3 regions of the Pseudactinotalea sp. Z1732 genome follow, and region 3 is predicted to be linked to each of the others. Evidence: riboswitches for the same ligand, from Rfam matches in the RefSeq annotation. Region 3 holds a riboswitch; each other region holds the start of a gene.
The links. A riboswitch is a leader RNA that binds a small molecule or an ion and turns the genes downstream of it on or off. The one in region 3 is predicted to bind thiamine pyrophosphate.

Region 1 (6,987 bases), on a different contig from region 3:
CACTCCGACATGGCTGCAGGTCTGCTCCACCTCGGCCAGCAGGTGGCTGGAGACCAGCACGGTCGCCCCCTCCCCGGTGAGGGACCGCACCAGCGTCCGCACCTCCCGGGTGCCCTGCGGGTCCAGCCCGTTGGTCGGTTCGTCGAGCACGAGCAGTTCCCGTGGCATCAGGAGGGCGCCGGCGATCCCGAGTCGCTGCTTCATGCCCAGGGAGTAGGCGCGCACCCGCTTGGTTCCGGCGTGACTCAGACCGACCTTCTCCAGTGCCGCCGCCACGCGGGTCTCCCGGGTGCGGGGCGGGGCGGCAGGGTTGGCCGCATCCAGGCGCCGCAGGTTCGCCGCACCGGACAAGTAGGGATAGTGCGCGGGTCCTTCCACGAGGGCGCCGACTCGTGGCAGGACCTCACCCAGGCCCTGTGGCATGTGGTGCCCGAGCACGTGCGCGGTGCCGGCCGTGGCCGAGGCCAGCCCGAGCAGCAGTCGGATCGTGGTGGTCTTGCCCGAGCCGTTGGGCCCGAGGAACCCGAACACGCTTCCGCGCGGGACCACGAGGTCGAGGTCGTCGACGGCCTTGTGCGTACCGAACGTCTTGGTCAGGCCCTCGGTGCGGACGGCGAGTTCGGTCACGACCCGGCGAGGGACTGCAGGTACTCCGGGGTGACGGCACCGATCAGGGCCTGCCCGTCGTCGGTTACCAGCACGGACAGCAGGTTTGTGGACAGCAGACGCCCGGCGCCGGTGTCCTGGGTGAGTTCGCGCACGAGTGGATCATCCAGTGCGCCGGATTCGTCCACCGGTAGCACCAGGACCGCGTCCCAACCCTGCCCGATCACCACGTGGTCGTCCGGCTTCTCGGGTGCCCCGGTCCCGGCCCCCTCCGGGCACGGCGGGAGCTCCACCTCCTCCACGCTCGCCCCGGCGGGCGGGGTGAAGTCGAAGAGCGTGGCATCGGGGGGCTCGAACGTGATCGCGCTGTACTGGGCCCGAACCGCCGGTTCGTCCTGGCCGCGGGCGTGCACGGTGACGCCCAGCGGGAAGCCCGTCTCTGCGTCGACGGCCAAGGCCACCTGCTCCACCAGGGAGTGTTCGCTGCCGGGCGCCAGCACCAGGGTGTAGGCCGAACGCCCGGCCACGCGTTCGCCCGCGCCGACGGTGACGTCGGTATCGGTCTCCAGGGCCTGCAGAACGTCGGCGGCGACCTCATCCGGTGTGGGGACCGGCCCGGGGCCAGGCGGCTGGCCGCCGTGGTCGAACCAGGAACCGTGTGGCCCCTGGCCGGGGCGGCACACCTCGTCGCCGGGTGCCGGCAACGCCAGGTGGGTGGCGGCATTCTCACGGGAGTCGTAGAACCACACCTCCTCCTCGGTGCGGATCACGTTCCGTTCGGCCAGATCGTCCAGCACCTGGATGCGCCCCTGCTGCCCGTCGACGTAGACCCGTGCGGTGTGCTCGCCGGTCAGCAACTCCAGGACCTCACCCACTCCGGAGCCGCCGCGCTGCCCGGCGTTCTCATCACCGGCGCCCTGGGTCTGCTCCGGTGCGGCATCCTCAGCGAGATCCGGTGCCGGCATGCCGCCGCGGTTCCCGTGGCCGAAGGCACCATCCAGGCCGGACAGATCGGGCAGTCCGAGTTCGGTGCTCGTCTGGAACTCCCCGGAGAATGCCTCCACCGAGTGCTCGGCCACCATGGTCAGGACGTCCTCGGGTGACTTCTCGGGCAGGTCGGCCGAATCGGCCTGCGCCGCGAGCCCGACCCCGCCCGCGATCACGACGCCGACCACTGCGGCCGGTAGCCAGCGGTGCCATCTGCGGGTCATCGTGACCTCCTTGAGAGTGCTGGTTCGACCATACGCCCCGCCGTGGCCGCCGACCAGTACTCACCATTCCCGGTGCGATAAGGCGCCCGCGGCGGGTACGGACCTCGGCTGAGCGTTGCTCAGAGTTTGGAGAACATCGCCTCGAAGGAGGGGACGTCGTCGTACAGGTCGCCCGGGCGGGTCTCGTCCCGGGCCGCCACGAGTTCGGCGAGTTCGCGACCGGCCCGGCTGATCCGGGCCGGGAGCGGATTGACGTCGTCGGCCTGACCGGACCAGTCGTCGGTGGCGACGAACACCGCGGTGGTGACCACGTCGGTCCGCAGGTAGGTGAACATCGGCCGGATCGCGTACTCCAGCGCCAGGGAGTGCCGCGCGGTACCGCCGGTGGCCCCCAGCAGTACCGGCATCCCGGTCAGGGCCTCCTTCTCGATGATGTCCACGAAGGACTTGAACAACCCCGACGCTCCGGTGGTGTAGATCGGGCTGACGGCGATGACGCCGTCGGCGGCGGCGAGGCGCTCCAGCACTCCCTTGAGGTCTCCGGAGGGGAACCCGGACAGCATCGCGTTGACGGTGTCGTGGGCGTGGTCGCGCAGTTCCACGACCTCCACCTGCGCCTGGACGCCGCGGGCCTTGAGTTCACTCACGGCGGCCTCGACCAGCCGGTCGGTGAGCAGCCGGGTCGAGGAGGGCTTGTTCAGGCCACCGGAGATGGCGACGATCGTGCGGGTAGTCATCAGGGGTGAGTCCTTTCTTCAGAGTCCGAACGCGGCGCCACGCTGGGCGGCGCCGGCGGCGGCGGTAGCGACGTCGTCCTCGGCTCGGCGGCCGGTCCAGCGGTCCTCGCCGGCCACGTGCTGGCCCTGGGACGTGCCGGCCTCGGCGACCTGGGCCACCCGGTCGGCGTGGCTGGGCGGGTTCGAGGGGACATGCGCGGGACGGGCTGCCTCGTTGATCTCGCGCAGCGCCGGCACGATCTCCTCGGCCAGGATGTCGATCTGCTCCAGCACCGTCTTCAACGGCAACCCGGCGTGATCGATGAGGAACAACTGCCGCTGATAGTCGCCCACGTGCTCGCGCATCGTGGCGTAGCGGTCGATGATCTGCTGCGGTGAACCCACGGTCAGGGGGGTCTCGCGGGTGAAGTCCTCCATCGAGGGTCCGTGACCGTAGACCGGGGCGTTGTCGAAGTAGGGCCGGAACTCGTTCCACGCGTCCTGGGAATTCTTCCGGGCGAAGAACTGTCCGCCCAGGCCCACGATCGCCTGGTCCGCCTTGCCGTGGCCGTAGTGCTCGAAGCGCTTCCGGTAGAAACTGACCATCTTCTTGGTGTGGTCGATCGGCCAGAAGATGTTGTTGTGCAGGAACCCGTCGCCGTAGAAGGCGGCCTGCTCGGCGATCTCGGGGGTACGGATGGAGCCGTGCCACACGAACGGCGGCACCCCGTCCAGCGGGCGGGGGGTGGCGGTGAAGCCCTGCAGCGGAGTGCGGAACTTCCCGTCCCAGTCCACCACGTCCTCGGTCCACAGGCGGCGCAGCAGGGCGTAGTTCTCGATCGCGAGGTTCACGCCCTGGCGGATGTCCTGGCCGAACCAGGGGTAGACCGGGCCGGTGTTACCGCGGCCCAACATCAGGTCCATCCGGCCGTCTGCGAGCACCTGCAGCATGGCGTAGTCCTCGGCGATCTTCACCGGGTCGTTGGTGGTGATCAGGGTGGTCGCGGTGGACAGCGTGATGTGCTTGGTGGTCCCGGCCAGGTAGCCCAGCATCGTGGTGGGCGAGGAGGCCACGAACGGCGGGTTGTGGTGTTCACCGGTGGCGAAGACGTCCAACCCCGCCTGATCGGCGTGCTGGGCGATGGTCATCATCGCCCGTACCCGCTCGGTGTCGTTCGGCGTGTGACCGGTGCTGGGGTCAGTGGTGACGTCACTGACGCTGAAGATTCCGAACTGCATGGTGCAGGCCTCTCAAGAAACTCGATGCATTTGCATATACACCCCTACAAACATCACCGCCACCGGATCTATTCCGGCACACTGCCGCCCTCGAGAACGAGCGTTGTGGTCGACGGCGACGTTCCTACCACTCGCCCTCGACCGCCAGGGTCGCCCTCGGCGGTGGTGGTTGCGGTGAGGGCGGCGTGGGTGGCGGCGGGGGGGCGGCCGGTGTGGGGTGACCCGACCTTCTGCGGGGTGGGGTTGTTAGACTCGGAGATCACGACACGGGGTGCCGCCCACCGCGCGGCTGAGATGACACCCGTCGAACCTGCACTAGTTCGTACTAGCGAAGGGAATGTCCATGACTGATGTCTCCGGTCACACCGAATCGGTAGGCCTTCCGGAGGCGGTCGACGTGACAGAGCAGGCCGCGCACCTGCTGCGAGCCCTGCGGGAGCACAGCCCGTTGGTGCACAACATCACCAACCACGTGGCTACGAACTTCTCCGCCAACGCGTTACTGGCGATCGGGGCGGCACCGGCCATGGTGGACACGGCCGAGGAGGCGGGGGTGTTCGCCCCGATGGCTTCCGGACTGCTGATCAACCTGGGCACGTTGTCCCATCAGCAGCGCGACGCCGGCCGGGCGGCGGTGAGCGCCGCGAGCGAAGCCGGCACCCCGTGGGTGCTTGACCCGGTGGCGATCGGAGCCCTGCCGTTGCGCACCGGTTTCGCCGCCGAACTGCTCGCCGCCGGGCCCACGGCAGTGCGCGGCAACGCCTCGGAGATCATCGCACTGGCAGGCGCCGGGGCCGGTGGGCGCGGGGTGGATTCCGCAGACGACACCGACACAGCCGCCCCGGTCGCCGCAGCCCTGGCCCGCGAGACCTCGATGGTGGTGGCGGTCTCCGGTGCGCGTGACCTCATCACCGACGGGTCAGCGGCCATCAGGGTCGATAACGGCCACCCGCTGCTCACCCGGATCACCGGCGCCGGCTGCGCACTCGGCTCGATCATCGCCGCGATGCTCGGTGCCCGTGGGACCACCAGCGCGCTGACCGCGGTAGCCGCCGCGCACGTGGTCTACGGCATCGCCGCCGAACAGGCTGCCACCGACGCTCACGGCCCGGGCACGTTCCTGCCCGCGTTCCTGGACGCACTGGCCGGCATCACCCCGGAGCAGGTGATCGAGCAGGCTCGGGTCGAGGTGCTGGCGGCACCGGCGCCGGACCCGCAGGAGGCCTGAATGCAGCCGGGCATCTACCTGGTCACCGACCGCGAGTTGTGCGCACCGCGCGGCGTGCCCGCCACGGTGGCAGCCGCGGTGGCCGGGGGGGTGCACACCGTGCAACTGCGGGACAAGGAGGCCGACCTGGACGATCACCTGCGTCAGTTGACGCACCTCGCCGAGGTGATCGATGGCCGGGCGCGCCTGCTCGTCAACGACCGGCTCGACGCCGTCGTCGCCGCACGCAGCCGCGGCCTGCCGGTGCACGGGGTGCACCTGGGGCAACTCGATGACGCAGCGGTCGCGGCCCGTGCGGAACTGGGACCGGAGGCGATCGTCGGTCTCACTGCCAATACAGTCGCGCACCTAGAAGCCGTCGCCGCCCTACCCGGGGGCACCGTCGACTACCTGGGAGTGGGGGTGATCCGGCCGACGACGACGAAGACCGACCACCCGGACGCGCTCGGTATCGAGGGGTTCGGCCGGTTCGCCGCCCGGACGCCGCTGCCGTGCGTGGCGATCGGCGGCGTGCGGCCCGAGGACGCCGGGCCGCTGCGGCGGGCCGGGGCCGGCGGGGTGGCAGTGGTCTCGGCGTTGTGTGCGGCGCCGGATCCCGAGACGGTGGCCCGGGGGCTGCGTACCGACTGGGACGCCGCAGGATCCGGCCCGGGCAAGGCCGGCGCATGAGCATTCCGCGCGTCTTGTCCATCGCCGGATCCGACCCCTCCGGGGGCGCGGGGATCCAGGCGGACATCAAGTCGATCGCGGCCAACGGCGGATACGGCATGGCGGCGGTCACTGCGCTGACCGCACAGAACACCCGCGGGGTCCGGGGTGTGCACGTCCCCCCACCGCAGTTCCTGGTCGACCAACTCGAGGCGATCAGCGAGGACATCCGGGTCGATGCGGTCAAGATCGGGATGCTGGCAAACACGGCCACCATCGAGGTGGTCACCGGGTGGCTGGAGCGCAGCACGGCAGCCTACGTGGTGCTCGATCCGGTGATGGTGGCCACCAGCGGAGACCGACTGCTGGACGCCGATACCTCCGGGGCGCTGTCCGGCCTCATCGCACGGGCCGGGTTGATCACCCCGAACATCCCCGAACTGGCTGTGCTCGCCGAAACCGAGACCGCTGGGGACTGGGAGGAGGCAACGGCGCAGGCGCGCCAGGTGGCCAGGAAGTACGGGGTGAGCGTGCTGGCCAAGGGCGGGCACCTGCCCGGGGAACGGGCCACCGATCTGCTGGTCTGGCCCGGTGGCAGCGTCACCCAGGTGTCCTCGGCGTGGATCGACACTCCCAACACCCACGGCACCGGTTGCTCGCTCTCCTCGGCGATCGCTACCCGGGTGGTCGAGCGTGAGGGCGACTGGGAGTCCGCCGTGCGCGTGGCCAAGGCCTGGCTCACCACCGCCCTGGCCGCTGCCGATGACCTCCAGGTCGGCTCCGGCCACGGCCCACTGCACCACTTCGCGGGCTCACCCGGGGCCGGTCGCCGCGCCCGGCGCGGGTGAGCCTCAGGCGGGCCGGAACCCGGTGGTCTCCGGGGGCACCTGGTGCCGGATCATCACGTGCCGCGTCACCGAGTAGTCCAGCACCGGTTCGATGCTCATGTCCTTGCCGAAGCCTGACCCCTTCACTCCCCCGTGCGGGGCCTCCGAAGCGATCGGCAGGTGGTCGTTGATCCAGGTCACCCCCACCTCCAACCGGTGGCTGACCCGGATCGCCCGGGCCACATCGGAGGTCCACACCGAGGAGGCCAGCCCGTAGGCGCTGTCATTGGCCAGAGCCACCGCCTGCTCCTCATCGTCGAAGGGCAGCGCCACCAGCACCGGTCCGAACACCTCGCCCTGGACGAGTTCGGAGTCCTGCGCGGCGCCGACCACCAGGGTGGGCGGGTAGAAGAACCCCGGCCCTTCCAGCGGCTCCCCGCCGGTGAGCACCTCGCCCCCCTGGCTCACCGCGCGAGTGACGAAGCCGTGCACCCGCTCCCGGTGGGCGGCGG
Region 2 (6,987 bases), on a different contig from region 3:
CCTGGAACATCAACCCGAACCCGCGCCGATGCACCGGCACGTCGCTCAGGTCCGCCCCCTCCCAGCACACCCGGCCGCGATCGAGTGGCTCCAGGCCGGCCACCGCACGCAACAGCGAGGACTTGCCACAGCCGGAGGGCCCCAGCAGGGCGACCACCTCCGCCGGCGCCACCTGCAGGCTCACCCGGTCCACCGCCGTCGTCCGCGGTTCCCGGACGCCGTAGCGGACCACGGCGTCATCGATGGTCAGGGACATCTAGAACTCACCCGTCCGTTCCGACCGCAACCGTTCGGCCACTCCCATGATGGTGGCGGTCAGCAACGCCAGCAGGACCGACGCGGCCAGGGCCATCCCGTAGTTCTCCGCACCGGGGCGCCCGATCAGCCGGAAGATGACCACCGGCAGGGTGGGTGCGTCGGGGCGGGCCAGGAAGGCGGTGGCGCCGAACTCCCCGAGGGAGACGGCGAACGCGAATCCGATCGCCAGCCCGAGCGACCGCACCAGGAAGGGCCCGTCGACGTGGGCGAGCACCCGGCCCGGAGAGGCGCCCAGCACCGCGGCGCTCTCGCGCTGTCGCGGGTCGATCGCCCGCAGCACCGGCAGCACCGTGCGCACCACCAGCGGAATCGCTACCACCGCCTGGGCGATCGGAATCAGGATCATCGACGTGCGCAGGTCCAGCGGCGGCCGGTTCAAGGTAATCAGGAACCCGAACCCGACCGTCACCGCCGACACCCCCAGGGGGAGCATGAAGAGGGTGTCCAGTCCCCAGACCGCACGGCGAGCGTGCACGTTGCGCGGCCGGCGCGAGACCACCAGCGCCACCAGTGCGCCCACCACCACCGCGATCACGGTGGCATCCACAGCCACCCGCAGGGAGTTCGCGGCCGCGTCCCACACCGTCACGGTGAGCGCGTTCGGTCCGCCGGTGCTGCCCAGGGCCACGTAGTTGTCCAGCCCCCACGTACCCGACGGCGTGCGCAGCGAGCGCACCACCAGCGCAGCCAGGGGCAGCGCGAGCAGGCCCACGATCACCACGGCGGTCACCGCGGCCACCGGCAGATCCGGCCCCGGGCGGCCCCAGCGGGCGGCGAACCGGCCTCGACTTCGAGCCGTTTGGCCGAGACCGACGGTGCGGACACTCGACTTCGCCCGTAACCCTCGCTCTCGACGCCGCGGCACGGGCTGCCACAACCGCAGCCGGCGTGCCTGGTGCTGGGCGCCGTGTAGTTTCAGGGCCGCCTCCCGCCGGGCCCGGGCACGGGAGAAGGTGATGAGCGCGGCGGTCACCACCGAGAGTTGCAGCACCGAGAGCACCGCGGCGGTGCGCAGGTCGAGGAACTGGGTGGTCTGGATCCAGATCTCGGTCTCGATGGTGCCGAACCGGATCCCGCCCAGCACCAGCACCACACCGAACGCAGTGGAACAGAACAGGAACACCACCGAGGCGGCGGAGGTGATTGCCGGGGTCAGCGCCGACATTGTCACAGACCAGAAGGCGCGCGCAGGGGAGGCGCCCAGCGCCCGGGCGCTCTGCTCGGTGCGCGGGTCCAGACGCTCCCAGAACCCGCCCACGGTCCGCACCACGATCGCGTAGTTGAAGAACACCAGCGCCAGCACGATCGCGGTGAAGGTGCGATCCAGGCCCAGGAATCCCAGCGGCCCGTCAGCGGCCAGCAAGGCCCGGAACGCCACCCCCACCACCACGGTGGGTAGCACGAACGGGATCGTGATCAATGCCCGCAGGATCCGCTGGCCGCGGAACGTGCGCCGGTACAGCACATAGGCACCGGGAACGCCCAGCAGCACCGAGAAGACGGTGCCGAGCACCCCCAGCGCGATCGTGAGGAAGAGGATCCGCCAGGTGCGCGGGCGGGCGAACACCTCGGTGAAGCCGCTGAGGTCCCACGCCCCGTCCGGCACGAAACCGCGCAACACCAAGGTGGTCACCGGCCAGGCGAAGAAGATGGCCAGGAACACCAGCGGCACGGCGGCCGCGAGCACCCAGACCCAACCTCGCAGCCACCGTGCCATGCTCAGGACCCGTCCTGCCCGGCGGCCCGCGACCGACAGGTTGACGTGGTGCGCAGACCCGCCCGGGCGGCAGCGCAACGCCCGGCCACGCAGACCCGGACAGGACCGGGCCGTGCCGGGCTGGGCCGGGTCAGGCTGGGCCGTCCCGGGCTGGGCCGGGCGGTGCTGGCTCCCATCCTCAGCCGATCACGATGTCGGTCCAAGCCTGGATCCAGTCCTGACGGTTCTCATCGATCTCGGCCGGGTCCACCGTCAACGGTTCCTCGGCGAGGGGGGCCCATCGGGTCCACTCCTGCGGGAGTTCCAGGTCGTGGTTGACCGGGTACATGTACATCTGGCCGGGAATGTCGGCCTGGACGGCGTCGCTGAGCAGGAAGTCGATGAACGCCTCGGCGCCCTCGGGGTTGTCCGCCCCGGCCAGCACCCCGGCGTACTCCACCTGACGGAAGCATGAGGTGAGCATCGCCGTCGTCGTCGGGTCCTCCCCGTCCGGTCCGACCTCGAAGGCCGGCGACGTGGAGTAGGACAACGCCACCGGGCGCGGGCCCTGCCCGACCGAGCCGGAGAACTCCTCGGAGTAGGCGGTGGACCAGGAGTCGACGACGAGCAGGCCGTTGTCGGCCAGGTCCTGCCAGTACTGCGTCCAGCCGTCCCCGAACTCGGCGACCGTTGCCAACAGGAACGCCAGGCCGGGTGAGGACGTGGCCGGGTTGGTCACCACCACGTGGTCGGCGTAGTCGGGCCCGGTCAGGTCGGCCAGGTCGGACGGCTCGGCGACTCCGGCCTCGGAGTACCAGGCGGTGTCGATGTTCAGACACACATCGCCCACGTCGATCGGTGTGAGTTCGTCTCCGCCGTCGATCAGGTAGTCCTCGGCGGCCGGGGGCAGCGCAGCGGAGGTGTAGGGGCTGAAGACGTCCTCGGCGATGCCGCGGGAGGCGAAGGAGTTGTCGATGCCGTAGGCGACGTCGCCCAGGGGCGCGTCCTTGGTCAGGATCAGCTGGTTCACCAGGGCTCCCCCGTCACCGGGTGCGCTGAAGGACAGCGTGTAGCCGGAGTCGGACTCGAACTGGCTGATCAGATCCTCCGAGACGTGGAACGAGTCGTGCGTGACCACCTGGACCGTGCCTTCGCCGCCGGTGGTCTCGCCCTCCCCTACTGCGGTGGAGTCCGCGTCGTCGTCAGTGGGGGTGTCGGGGTTGTCGTTCCCGGCGCCCACCGTGCAGCCGGCCACGGCCAGTGCCAGGGCGGTGAACGCGGCAAGGTGTCCGATCCGCCCGGGGTCCGGGCCGACCCGCCCGGGCCGGCGGCGAGACATGGTGTGGTGATTCATTCTTCCTCCTCAGCGTGATGTGAGAAGGGGTCCGCGGCGCGACGCCACGGGAGAGATGCTCGACTCCCTTCGCCGGTGCTAACCGGAGCAGGTTCGAGGGTCTGCGGGTGGCCGCACTCTCAGCGCCGCACCTGACTCGGCCGACGCTCCCCTGTCGCACCCACGAGGCTACACCCCGTCGGCCGGTGCGGCCGACGGGCGCGCGAGGATCGTGGACGGCTACGCTGGGTGCAGTCGTCGTAAAGGAGATCTGCCATGGAGCGAGTCGTCACCGCCGTTGCCACCATCGTCGCCGGCCTCGTCGCGAACAAGGTCCTCGGGACCGCCTGGAAGAGCGTCACCGGTCATGAGCCACCAACCGACGACAAGGACGGAAGCATGCCCATCGCTGAGATCGTGCTCTTCGCGGCGATCTCCAGCGCGCTGGTGGCGTTGGTCCGCGCCTACGCCAGCCGCGGCGCCCACAAGTGGCTGTCCAGCGGCGACGTCGCTCGTTGACCAGCGCGAGGCCGGCACCGGCACGTTCAGGCCTGGGTGTCCTCGATCTCGGCGCGCGCGGCCTCCAGGTCCTCGGTGAGTTCATCGACTCCGAGCAGGTCTGAACGCACCTTGTCGGTGCGGTACCCTGCGCGGCCCACCATGTGCGCGGCGATCGGAGCGGTCACCAGTTGGAAGATGATCACCGGGAGCACCTTCCAACCCACTTGCCAGGATCCCAGCGTCAGGGCCAGCCCGTTCATCATCAGGATGATGCCGAGCACCTGAGGTTTGGTGGCTGCGTGCAACCGTGACAGCAGGTCCGGGAACCGGACCATCCCGATCGCTGCGACCATCACGAGCGCGCTGCCGGTGATGAAGAAGGCAGAGGCGACGATCTCGCGCAGCAGTTCCGAGTTCATCGCTCGTCCTCCTCGGCATCGTCATCCAGCGCATGCCTTGCCTCGAGCCGTTGGAGTTCCTCTTCGCTGAGGATCCGGCCCTCATCCTCCGGCTCTGCGGCCGCGAACCGCGCCAGGGTCACCGCCGCCACGAACCCGACGATTGCCATCACCGTCAGCAACGGCACCAGGTCCACCCGTCCGGTCGTGGCCGACCACAGGGCCACGGTGCCGATCAGGGCCGCGATCACCACATCAAGGCCCACGATCCGGTCCAGCATGCTCGGGCCGCGCTCCACGCGGAAGAGCGCCACCAGGACCGCTCCGACGACCAGGATCCCGCAGATCCACAACACCGGCGCACTCATCGGTCCACCTCCCCAGCGTTGCCATCGGAGGCCCCCGCAGCGCGCCCGGCAGGGCCGGGATCCAGCGCTGCCCGGTCCGGCCCACCCCACCAGCGCCGGCGCGGCAATCCGGCACGGGCCAGGTCTTCCTGGTTGGCCAGGGCGTACAACAGGCGCCGCTCCTGGAGGAGTACCTGCCGGCGGAAGGTCTCGACACCCCCGCTGGTGGGCAGATCGAGCACGTGCACGTAGAGGGTGCCGGTGAGCCGATGCGCCTCCACGATGATCGAACCGGGAACCAGTGAGGTGAAGACCCCGGTCAGGGTGAGGATCAGGTCGGACTCCGAACGCAGCCGGATGCGGATGACGCCGCCCTCGGGGCCCCGGCGCGGGTGCAGCGCCATCTTCGACACCTCCACCGAGGCGAGCAGCACATCGACGATGAAGCGGGCGATCAGCCACACCGCCCCGGGAATACTCACCCGGCCGGCGTATCCGACCGCGGGCATCGGTGTCAACAGCACCAGCAGCACCGCGACGCCGAACCCGGCCAGCACGTTGGCCAGGGTCGGGTCACCCCACAACAGCACCCACAGCGCGGTCATCCACAGCAGCATCGGCCATCGGTTCAGCCAAGCGCTCAGGCCGGTCGGAGCGGACGGGTGGGCAGGCTGGGTTCTCATTCGGGCTCCACCTGGTGGGAGATGCCCTCGCCACGTTCGCCGTCGGGCAGCACCGCCGAGACGTAGGGCGACTGGGCACGCAGGTCCCGCGCGGCCGCGTCGGTGTAGGCGTACAACGGACCGGCGACGACGGCGAGCAGCACTCCGATCGAGGCGATGACCGCTGCGGGGGCGAACATGCTGCGAGGTACGTCGGTCTCTGGCAGAGGCTGGGGGGCCGTCTGCCAGAACGCCTTGTTCCACGCCTTCACCACCGCGTACAGGGTGAGCAGTGACGTCACGAGGCTCGCGCCCACCGCGACATACGCCAGGGACGAATCGTGCTGGATGCCGGCCTGCACCAGACCCACTTTGCCCAGGAACCCTGACATGGGCGGGATTCCACCGAGGTTCATCGCTGGGATGAAGAACAAGATCGCCAGCGCCGGTGCGGCCTTGGTCAGGCTGCCGAGGCGCTCCAACGAGGTGCTGCCACCCCTGCGCTCGATCAGCCCTGCCACGAGGAACAATGCCGTCTGCACGGTGATGTGGTGGGTCACGTAGAAGATCGATGCGGACAGGCCGAGTTGATTCGCGAGGGCGATTCCGAACACCATGTAGCCGATGTGGCTGACCAGGGTGAAGGACAGCAGTCGCTTGATGTCGTCCTGGGCCACGGCGCCGAGGATGGCCACCACCATGGTGACGATCGCGGCCACGATCAGGATCGTGTCCATCCGCCCGTCGGTGAACAGCAGCGTCTGGGTACGGATGATGGCATACACGCCGACCTTGGTGAGCAGCCCGGCGAAGACCGCGGTGACCGGTGCCGGGGCTGTGGGATAGGAGTCGGGTAGCCACATCGACAGCGGGAAGACCGCCGCCTTGATGCCGAAGGCCAGTAACAACAGGATCTGCAGCACCAGGGAGACATTCGGATCGATCTCCGCCAGGCGCACGTTCAACTGCGCCAGGTTCAACGTGCCGGTGGCCGCGTAGATCATCGCGATGGCGATGAGGAACAGCATCGAGGACAGCAGCGACACGATCACGTAGATCGACCCGGCCCGCATCCGCGAGCCCGTGCCACCCAGGGTGAGCAGCACGTAACTCGCCGCGAGCAACATCTCGAACCCGACGAACAGGTTGAACAGGTCCCCGGTGAGGAAGGCGTTGGACACACCGGCGGCCAGCACCAGGTAGGTGGGGTGATAGATCGCCACCGGGGCGCCCTCATCGCCGTCGGCGAGACCCTGGGCCACGGAGTACAGCAACACCCCTAGCAGCACTACTGCGGAGACCACCAGCATCAGCGCGGAGAGCCGGTCGGCCACCAGCACGATGCCCACCGGGGCGCTCCAGTTGCCGAGGTTGACCACCTGGGGTCCCTGGGCGTGGGTGATCGCCACCAACGCGATCGCGATCCCCAGGACCACGGTCAAGGTGGTGACCGAGGCCGCCAACTGTGCTTTGGGACGGCGTGCCATGGCCAGGGCGAAGCCGGCAGCGAACAGGGGCAGGATCACCGGCATCGGTAATAGCCAGTTCATGTGGCGCCCCCCTTCGAGTCGGGGGCGCCGGGGACTGCTCCACCCGGGCCCTCGGCTGACGAGTCGTCGGCGCTCACGTTCGGGGTGGACGGGGACGGCTGTTCCTCGATCCCCGGTTCCTCGGTCTCGTCACGGGCCTCGGCGGCCTCGACAGCCAGGCTCACCCCGAGGTCGTCGTCGCG
Region 3 (6,987 bases):
CGATCGGAACGCTGCTCGGGGGTTAGTCCGGGCGGCGGTCCGGGCGCTGGGCGGCGCGGGCGGGCGCGGGGCGGCGCGGGTGGCGCGTCCGCCGGCGGCTTGGGCTTGGCGCGTGGTCCGGGTGGGCCGGTGTTCTGGGTGGGCCGGTGCTCCGGGTGGGTAGGTGCACCGGGTAACTGCTGCTCCGAGTGACCGCGCTGCGGTTGGTGCACCGGCGCCCGCCGATGGACCATGGGGTATGACCCGCTCCGCTTCGCCCCGCACCTGGAGGTTCTCCGGTCGGATCGCCGGGTGGGGGACCGCGGGTGGAACCCGGTTCGTCGTGGGCAACTGGCACACCACTCCGCTGGGGCCATTCGCGGGGGTGATGGTGCAGCATCCGCACGGGCATCGAGTGCTGCTGGCGCCATCGACGGAGGTCGCCGAGTTCGTCTCGGCCACGTACCAGTTCGATGCCGTCGAGCCCGCGAACGTGACCGTGCACCGGTATGCACCCAGGCCCCCGGCAGGTGCGCGTGCGCGTGACGCCGTTGCGTGGGGAATGGCAGATCCCGGCTCCTCCCAGCCGCCCGTACCGGCCGAGGCGCTGCCGCGGACCGTGCCCACCATGGCGGGGGAGCGGTGGCAGATCGAAGCCGGCCCGCTGTCCGCAACCGTGCAGATCGGCAAGCGGGCAGCGGTGGGTTGGCTGTTGCGCGCGCTGCCCGCTGCGGTGGCCGGTGCGCCCTGGTTCACCCTCCTGACCGATCCGGTCGCGCGGGTGGCCCTGCCAGGGGTGCGTACCCGCGGTTCGGCCGGGGGTGGGCGCAGGGAGTACTACGGCGCGAGCGACCTCCATCGTCTCGCCGGTGCTCGTACCTCGTGGGATGGAACGGACCTGGGCGCGATGGTTCCGATCGACCCGCCGGTGCGGTTCGGGTTCGCCTCCACCCCGGCGACGCCCAGCCTCACCGACTTGGTCACCACGGTGCGCGGCGGGGCTCCCTGAGCGCGTACCCCACACGGCCAGTGCGCGAGGCGGACGGGCCCTCGTGAACTGGTCTGGCGCGGTTACCTCCCGCGGGCCCGCGTGGGTGAGCCAACCGAGATGGTCAGGTGGGTCGCCACGTGCGGGACGGTGGTGCCCACCTGGGCCCACGCGTCGACGGCGGTGGCCACCACCTCCGCGAGGTCACCGGTGAGTTTGGTGGCGTAGTGGGCCGCTGGGGCGGCAACGCCGCGCTCCTGCGCTCGGGTGATGGCCGCCTCGATGATGGACATGTGTTCGCCGGCATCGTCCCCACCATCGAGTAGCGGGTACAGCGACCACTGCGCCACCGCCTCGATTCCGGTGGGTTCCAGGCGCACCGGGGCCACCTCGGGCAGGATCGTGGAGGTCAGGTCGCAGGTACGTTCGCCCGGGCAACCGCGGGAGAACAGCACATGGGCGGCGACGTGCCCGCCACCGGAGTGCCGGGAGGCGGCGGCGATGGCAGCCACGAGGTAACCGGCCAGGTCCTGTTCGGCCGGCACCGCCCGGGCACCGACGTATGTGCTGACCTCGTCGGTCTCGATCACCAGCCCCTCGGCGACGCCGCTCGCCTCCACCTCGGTGAGGGAGTCCAGGATCACGCGCACGAAGTCGTCGGTGTGCGGGTGGATGCTGAATCGCATCCCGACGCCCAGTTCGCGTGGGGTGGCCGCGCTGGTGCCGGTCGTGGCGACCTTCTCCGTGCTGCCGTGGCCGGTGGTGCTCATCGGTGTCCTCCGGCCCCGGGGTACCTCATGAGCCGCCGATGCTCATCGGCGGGTGCCCAACTCCCTACGCCGGTACGAACCGGATCAGGTGGACGGGTCTGCGGACTCTCCGCACTCTCAGCGCTCTGCGCGCTCCCCGGGGGTTGGTTCGACGCTAACCGTGGCGGACCGGCGCTGTCCACTCGGGTGCCGATCGGCCTCGGGCGCCTACCGGCGAAATCAGCATTAGTCGGTTCTACCTGCAGGTTCAGCCGATCAATGCTGACTTCGGCGGGGTCTGGTGGGCTGGGGTTAGGGGGTGGGGGTGGGTGAGGTGGGGGTGAGGGCTTGGCGGACTTGGTTGGCGATGGTGCCCGAGGGACGCAGGTCGCGGCTGGTGAATCGCAGGATGGTGGCATCCGCCTCGGCCAGCAACCGGTTCTGGCGCTGCCGGTCCCGGAAGAGCGCCTCGGGTTCGCTGTGGACCTGGCGTCCGTCCATCTCGACGATGATCCAACCGCCGTCACGGCGCCGCCACCCCATGTCACCGCGCCCGATGAACGTACCGGTGGCATCGCGCAACACCACCTGGAGTTGATCCGGTGGCAGGTCGTGGTCATGGCAGTCGAGCCGTGCCCACGTCTCTAATGGCGACTCGGCGCGACCATCCACCAGCGGCCACCACGAGCCGACCCGAGCGGCACCGCGCCGCCCCTGCAGTCGCCGGCGGACGTCGGTGAGGTCGCTGGTGTTGATGAGCCCTTGGTTGAGGGCCGAATCGATTACGGCCACCCCGTGATCACGTCGCAGGAGCGGCAGAGCGTGGACGAGCGCGGTGGGGACGTCGCTCACCTGCCAGCCGGCGTACCGGACCCGGACCGGTACGTCGCGATATCGGCGCACGACGACGCCGACCGGTCCCCGCAGCCAGCGCCCACCCGTGATTGCTACCTCCGGCGTCAACTGCTGGGGCAGTCCGGCGACCCCGTGCAGGGCCAGGGCGCAGCAACCCACGGCGATGGCGTTCTTACCCATCGCCAGCAGGCCGGTCCAGGCGGCCTTGCGCCGGGCCACGTCGAAGTTCGTTGGACGGTCCGGCTCGGTGTCGTAGACGCCGCGTACGACCCGCTGCCACATCCTGCGAGCCACCAGGGTGGCGCACCGGTCGGCACTGATGCCCAGAGCCCGACATTGCGCGGTCGAAATGAGGCCGCACTGCCAGCGGGTGTACCGCAGCAGGCCCTCCGGGATCGGCACCGTGCGCATGACGCCAGTAAGCACCAATCCCCTGCGCCCATAGCGGCTGCAGGTCAGCACCTGTGGACACAGTTTTCCCCCTGTGCATACCCGCCCACCCCCTGCCTCAACCATGCCCATCGCCCCCGCCCACCCCGTCATCCCCCGGCCGGGGGCCGGGAGTCGGGGGCCCGGGGGCCGGGGCCGGGAGTCGGGGGCCCGGGGGCCGGGGCCGGGAGTCGGGGGCCCGGGGGCCGGGGCCGGGAGTCGGGGGCCCGGGGGCTGGGGCCGGGAGTCGGGGGCCCGGGGGCCGGGGCCGGGAGTCGGGAGCCCGGGGGCCGGGGCCGGGAGTCGGGAGCCCGGGGGCCGGGGCCGGGAGTCGGGAGCCCGGGGGCCGGGGCCGGGAGTCGGGAGCCCGGGGGCTGGGGCCGGAAGTCGCGGGCCGGGGGCTGGGGGCCGGGGGCTGGGGCTGGGGCCGGGTGGGGGGCTGGTGGGTTGTTAGCCGTAGGAGTGGCGGCCGATGAGGAACCAGGCCAAAGGGCCCAGGAAGGGTAGGGCGAACACGGCCAGCACCCACAGCGCCTTGATTCCGGAGGTGTAGTTGCGCGACTGCGCGATGGACATGAGCGCGGCGACGATGAGCGCCAGCCACGCCAGCGCGAAGACGACGACCACGAGGCCTCCTGCGGCGGCTTCAAACATGTCCCGACCCTAACAACGCGCCCGGATGGGTACGTGACCTGGGAAGTCAGGTTCCGCAGTAGGTCACGAACGGGGCGGCCTCGGCCGGGGCGGGCTCGGTGTAGCGCTCCAGTCCCGGGCGCTCGGTGAAGGGCTGGGTGATCACGTCCAGCAATTCCTCGAAGGGGCCCAGGTCCGCGGTGCCGGCAGCGGCGAGGGCCTCCTCGACCAGGTGGTTGCGCGGGATGTAGATGGGGTTCACCTGGGCCATCACGCTCGCGTCCGGGCGATAGGAGAGCCAGCGTTGCAGCCACGGCTCGAAGGCAGGCCGCTCGGTCGATGACGCCGCGTCGCCTCCGTTACCGTCGAGCGATGCCGGGGCCGGAACCCCATCGCCACCGGCACTGCCGGACAGCGTCGGTGCCGGAACCTGGTCACTATCGACGTCGCCGAACAGCGTCGGTGCCGGAACCTGGTCACTATCGGCGTCGCCGAACAGTGTCGGCGCCGGAACGTCATCCCCACCCGCACCCTCGAACAGCGCCCGCACCGGGCCCGCGTCCCCGCCGGCCGCTGTGGTCAGGTGGCGGAAGAAGGAGGTGTAGTCCACACCCCAAGCACCCAGGAGCGAGGTGAGGTCGCTGATCAGGTCGGTTGCGTCGTCGTCGGGCGTGAATGACTCCAGTCCGAGTTTGGCGCGCATGCCGCGCGTCCAGGCGGCGGAGTAAACCGCCGGGAAGGTGTTCAGCGCCGCGGTGGCCGACTCGACGGCCTGCTCCTGGTCCGCACTGATCAGCGGCAGCAGCGTCTCGGCGAACCGGGCCAGGTTCCACTGCGCGATCTGTGGTTGGCGGCCGTAGGCGTAGCGACCCAGGGCGTCGATGGAGCTGAACACGGTGCCCGGGTCGAAGGCGTCCATGAACGCGCACGGACCGTAGTCGATGCTCTGCCCGGAGATGGTGGTGTTGTCGGTGTTCATCACCCCGTGCACGAACCCGATCAGCATCCACTTCGCGACCAACTCGGCCTGCGCGGCCAACACCGCCTCGAACAGGGCCAAGTAGGGGTTCTCAGCCTCGCGCGCCTGCGGGTGGTGCCGGGTGATGGCGTGATCGGCCAGACGGCGCAGCAGATCCTCATCACCGGTGGAGCGGGCGTAGGCGAACGTGCCCACCCGCAGATGACTGTCCGCCACCCGGGCCAGGACCGCACCGGGCAGCGGACGCTCACGCATCACCGCCTTGCCGGTGGCCACCACCGACAACGACCGGGTGGTCGGCACCCCGAGAGCGTGCAGCGCCTCGCTGATGAGGAACTCCCGCAGCATCGGGCCGATCGCGGCCAGCCCGTCCCCGCCGCGGGCGAACGGGGTGGGCCCCGAGCCCTTCAGGTGCAGGTCACGCAAGTCGCCGTGGCTGTCGGTGACCTCCCCCAGGAGCAGGGCCCGGCCATCACCCAGCCGCGGCACATAGGTTCCGAACTGGTGGCCGGCGTAGACCTGGGCAACCGGGGTGGCGCCCTCGGGCACCTCGTTGCCGAGCAGGAACCGCAGGCCGGCCGGGCTGCGCAAATACTCCGGGTCCAGACCCAGTTCACCGGCGAGGGTGTCGTTCAGCGCGACCAGCCGGGGCTCGGGGGCCTTCTCGGCCTGCCACGGCACAGCCAATTCCGGCAACTCACGGGCAAAGGTGCCGTGCAGCAGGTTGCTCGGTGGGGCGGTGGTGGTCATGTTTCGACGATACGCCGCCCCCGGCGCCGATGCTCGGGCAGACCCTCGAGGCCCCGGTGCGGGAGAAGCCCCGGACCGTGCCAACCCGGGGAATAGTGTGGCCGGGCATGAGCATGCACATCGGGATCGACCTGGCCTGGTCCACCCGCGCCCGCACCGGGCTTGCCGCGGTGGACCAGGGCGGAGCGCTGGTGTCCTCGACCAGCATGGTCACCGATGAGCACATCGATGACTGGCTGACCGGGCTCGGGGCCGGTGTGGTGAGCGTGGCGATCGACGCACCGCTGATCGTCACCAACCCCACCGGGATGCGCCAGTGCGAACGCCTCATCGGACAGTCCTACGGGGCGTATGAGGCCAGTTGCCACACCAGCAACCTCGGGCGGGCGCACTTCAACCCGCCACGGGCCGCGGTGCTGGCGGGCCGCCACGGCTGGCACACCGATCCCGCGCACCGGGGCGACGTTGCGACACCGGTGGCGATCGAGGTCTACCCGCACGCGGCGATGGTGGGGCTGTTCGAGCTGGGGCGCACGCTGAAGTACAAGAAGGGCCCGGTGCCATCGCGGCGCATCGGCATGCTGGCCGTGCTGGACCGGATGGAGACCCTGGCCGAGTTGGCCCTGGTCGGCAACCCGCGGTGGCAGCAGATCCGCCTCGCGGCCGACCGGGCGAAGCGACAGATCGACCTGAACCGCATCGAGGACGAGATCGATGCGATCCTGTGCGCCCACCTGGCCTGGCTGTGGCACCACCGCCCCGGCGCCCTGCAGGTCTACGGCGACGCCGCGGCCGGCTACATCATCGCCCCGCCACGGCCTACCCATCCACACACCCCGCGAGTGCCACGGTCGGGGCGGGGGTAGTCATCCAGGATGCGCGATGGCATGCTCGAGGTGTACGTCGCAGCCAGCGTGAACGCGTCACTCCGGGTTCACCCGACCGATGCGGAGTTCTGAACTATCGAGTCCGGTTTTGCCACCTATGACCTGGTGACCACGGTGATCGTGATCCTTCTGATCACCGCCACCATTGCCGCCGTCGCATTGATCGCGCGCAAGGTCTTGCGGCAACGGCACCGTGAAGGCGCTGACCCGCGGTCCACCCGGGGCGCTGACCCGCGGTCCACCCGGGGCGCCGACCCGCGGTCCACCCGGGAGCCACGGGACAGACAGACCTGAAGCCGCCCAGACCACGCCGCGCGGGTAGGGATATGACCGGCGCAGTGCCGGCGAGCAGGCGGGCCGGGGCGAACCTCTCAGCCTGTGCTGCGCTCGGCCGACTCGGCGCGGGCGGCCTCGACCCGCACCTGATCGTCGGGTGAGCGGCGCAGCGGCGGGATGATCTCATCGTCGGGGGTGAGGATCACCAGGTCGTTGTCCATGTGATCGGCCATCGCGTGCACGGCGTCGATGAAGTCGCCGCGGCGCACGGCATCCACGATGCGTTCGTGCTCCTTGTGCATGGACAGCACATCGCTGGCGTGGGTGAGCCGCTCGGCGTTGGCGGGTTCGGCGAGTTTCTCGGTGATCCCGGCATACAGGGAGGCGAGCAGGCGGTTCTTGGCGGCGTCGAACAGCAGGTAGTGGAACCGGGCGGCCAGGTCCGCATCGGGCTGCGGTGTC

Region 1: another riboswitch for thiamine pyrophosphate. It lies ahead of thiM (hydroxyethylthiazole kinase); the one in region 3 lies ahead of ACPL7H_RS11925 (YkoF family thiamine/hydroxymethylpyrimidine-binding protein).
Region 2: another riboswitch for thiamine pyrophosphate. It lies ahead of ACPL7H_RS01885 (thiamine ABC transporter substrate-binding protein); the one in region 3 lies ahead of ACPL7H_RS11925 (YkoF family thiamine/hydroxymethylpyrimidine-binding protein).

What each region holds. Positions count from the first base shown of each region.
Region 1 is NZ_JBMPQC010000003.1:363,214-370,200, forward strand. It holds gene ACPL7H_RS08935 (ABC transporter ATP-binding protein) at 1-627, opposite strand, end outside; gene ACPL7H_RS08940 (LolA family protein) at 624-1,817, opposite strand; gene ACPL7H_RS08945 (FMN reductase) at 1,937-2,554, opposite strand; gene ACPL7H_RS08950 (LLM class flavin-dependent oxidoreductase) at 2,573-3,772, opposite strand; TPP riboswitch at 4,030-4,127, shown strand; gene thiM (hydroxyethylthiazole kinase) at 4,116-5,000, shown strand; gene thiE (thiamine phosphate synthase) at 5,001-5,669, shown strand; gene thiD (bifunctional hydroxymethylpyrimidine kinase/phosphomethylpyrimidine kinase) at 5,666-6,496, shown strand; gene ACPL7H_RS08970 (aminobutyraldehyde dehydrogenase) at 6,500-6,987, opposite strand, start outside.
Region 2 is NZ_JBMPQC010000001.1:394,454-401,440, forward strand. It holds gene ACPL7H_RS01875 (ABC transporter ATP-binding protein) at 1-256, opposite strand, end outside; gene ACPL7H_RS01880 (ABC transporter permease) at 257-2,035, opposite strand; gene ACPL7H_RS01885 (thiamine ABC transporter substrate-binding protein) at 2,214-3,368, opposite strand; TPP riboswitch at 3,416-3,531, opposite strand; gene ACPL7H_RS01890 (DUF4235 domain-containing protein) at 3,624-3,866, shown strand; gene mnhG (monovalent cation/H(+) antiporter subunit G) at 3,893-4,267, opposite strand; gene ACPL7H_RS01900 (monovalent cation/H+ antiporter complex subunit F) at 4,264-4,614, opposite strand; gene ACPL7H_RS01905 (Na+/H+ antiporter subunit E) at 4,611-5,276, opposite strand; gene ACPL7H_RS01910 (Na+/H+ antiporter subunit D) at 5,273-6,805, opposite strand; gene ACPL7H_RS01915 (Na(+)/H(+) antiporter subunit C) at 6,802-6,987, opposite strand, start outside.
Region 3 is NZ_JBMPQC010000005.1:253,752-260,738, reverse strand. It holds gene ACPL7H_RS11935 (NCS2 family permease) at 1-26, shown strand, start outside; gene ACPL7H_RS11930 (hypothetical protein) at 239-988, shown strand; gene ACPL7H_RS11925 (YkoF family thiamine/hydroxymethylpyrimidine-binding protein) at 1,051-1,737, opposite strand; TPP riboswitch at 1,780-1,886, opposite strand; gene ACPL7H_RS11920 (hypothetical protein) at 2,029-2,982, opposite strand; gene ACPL7H_RS11915 (PLDc N-terminal domain-containing protein) at 3,451-3,654, opposite strand; gene ACPL7H_RS11910 (protein adenylyltransferase SelO) at 3,701-5,362, opposite strand; gene ACPL7H_RS11905 (DUF429 domain-containing protein) at 5,470-6,228, shown strand; gene ACPL7H_RS11900 (FadR/GntR family transcriptional regulator) at 6,621-6,987, opposite strand, start outside.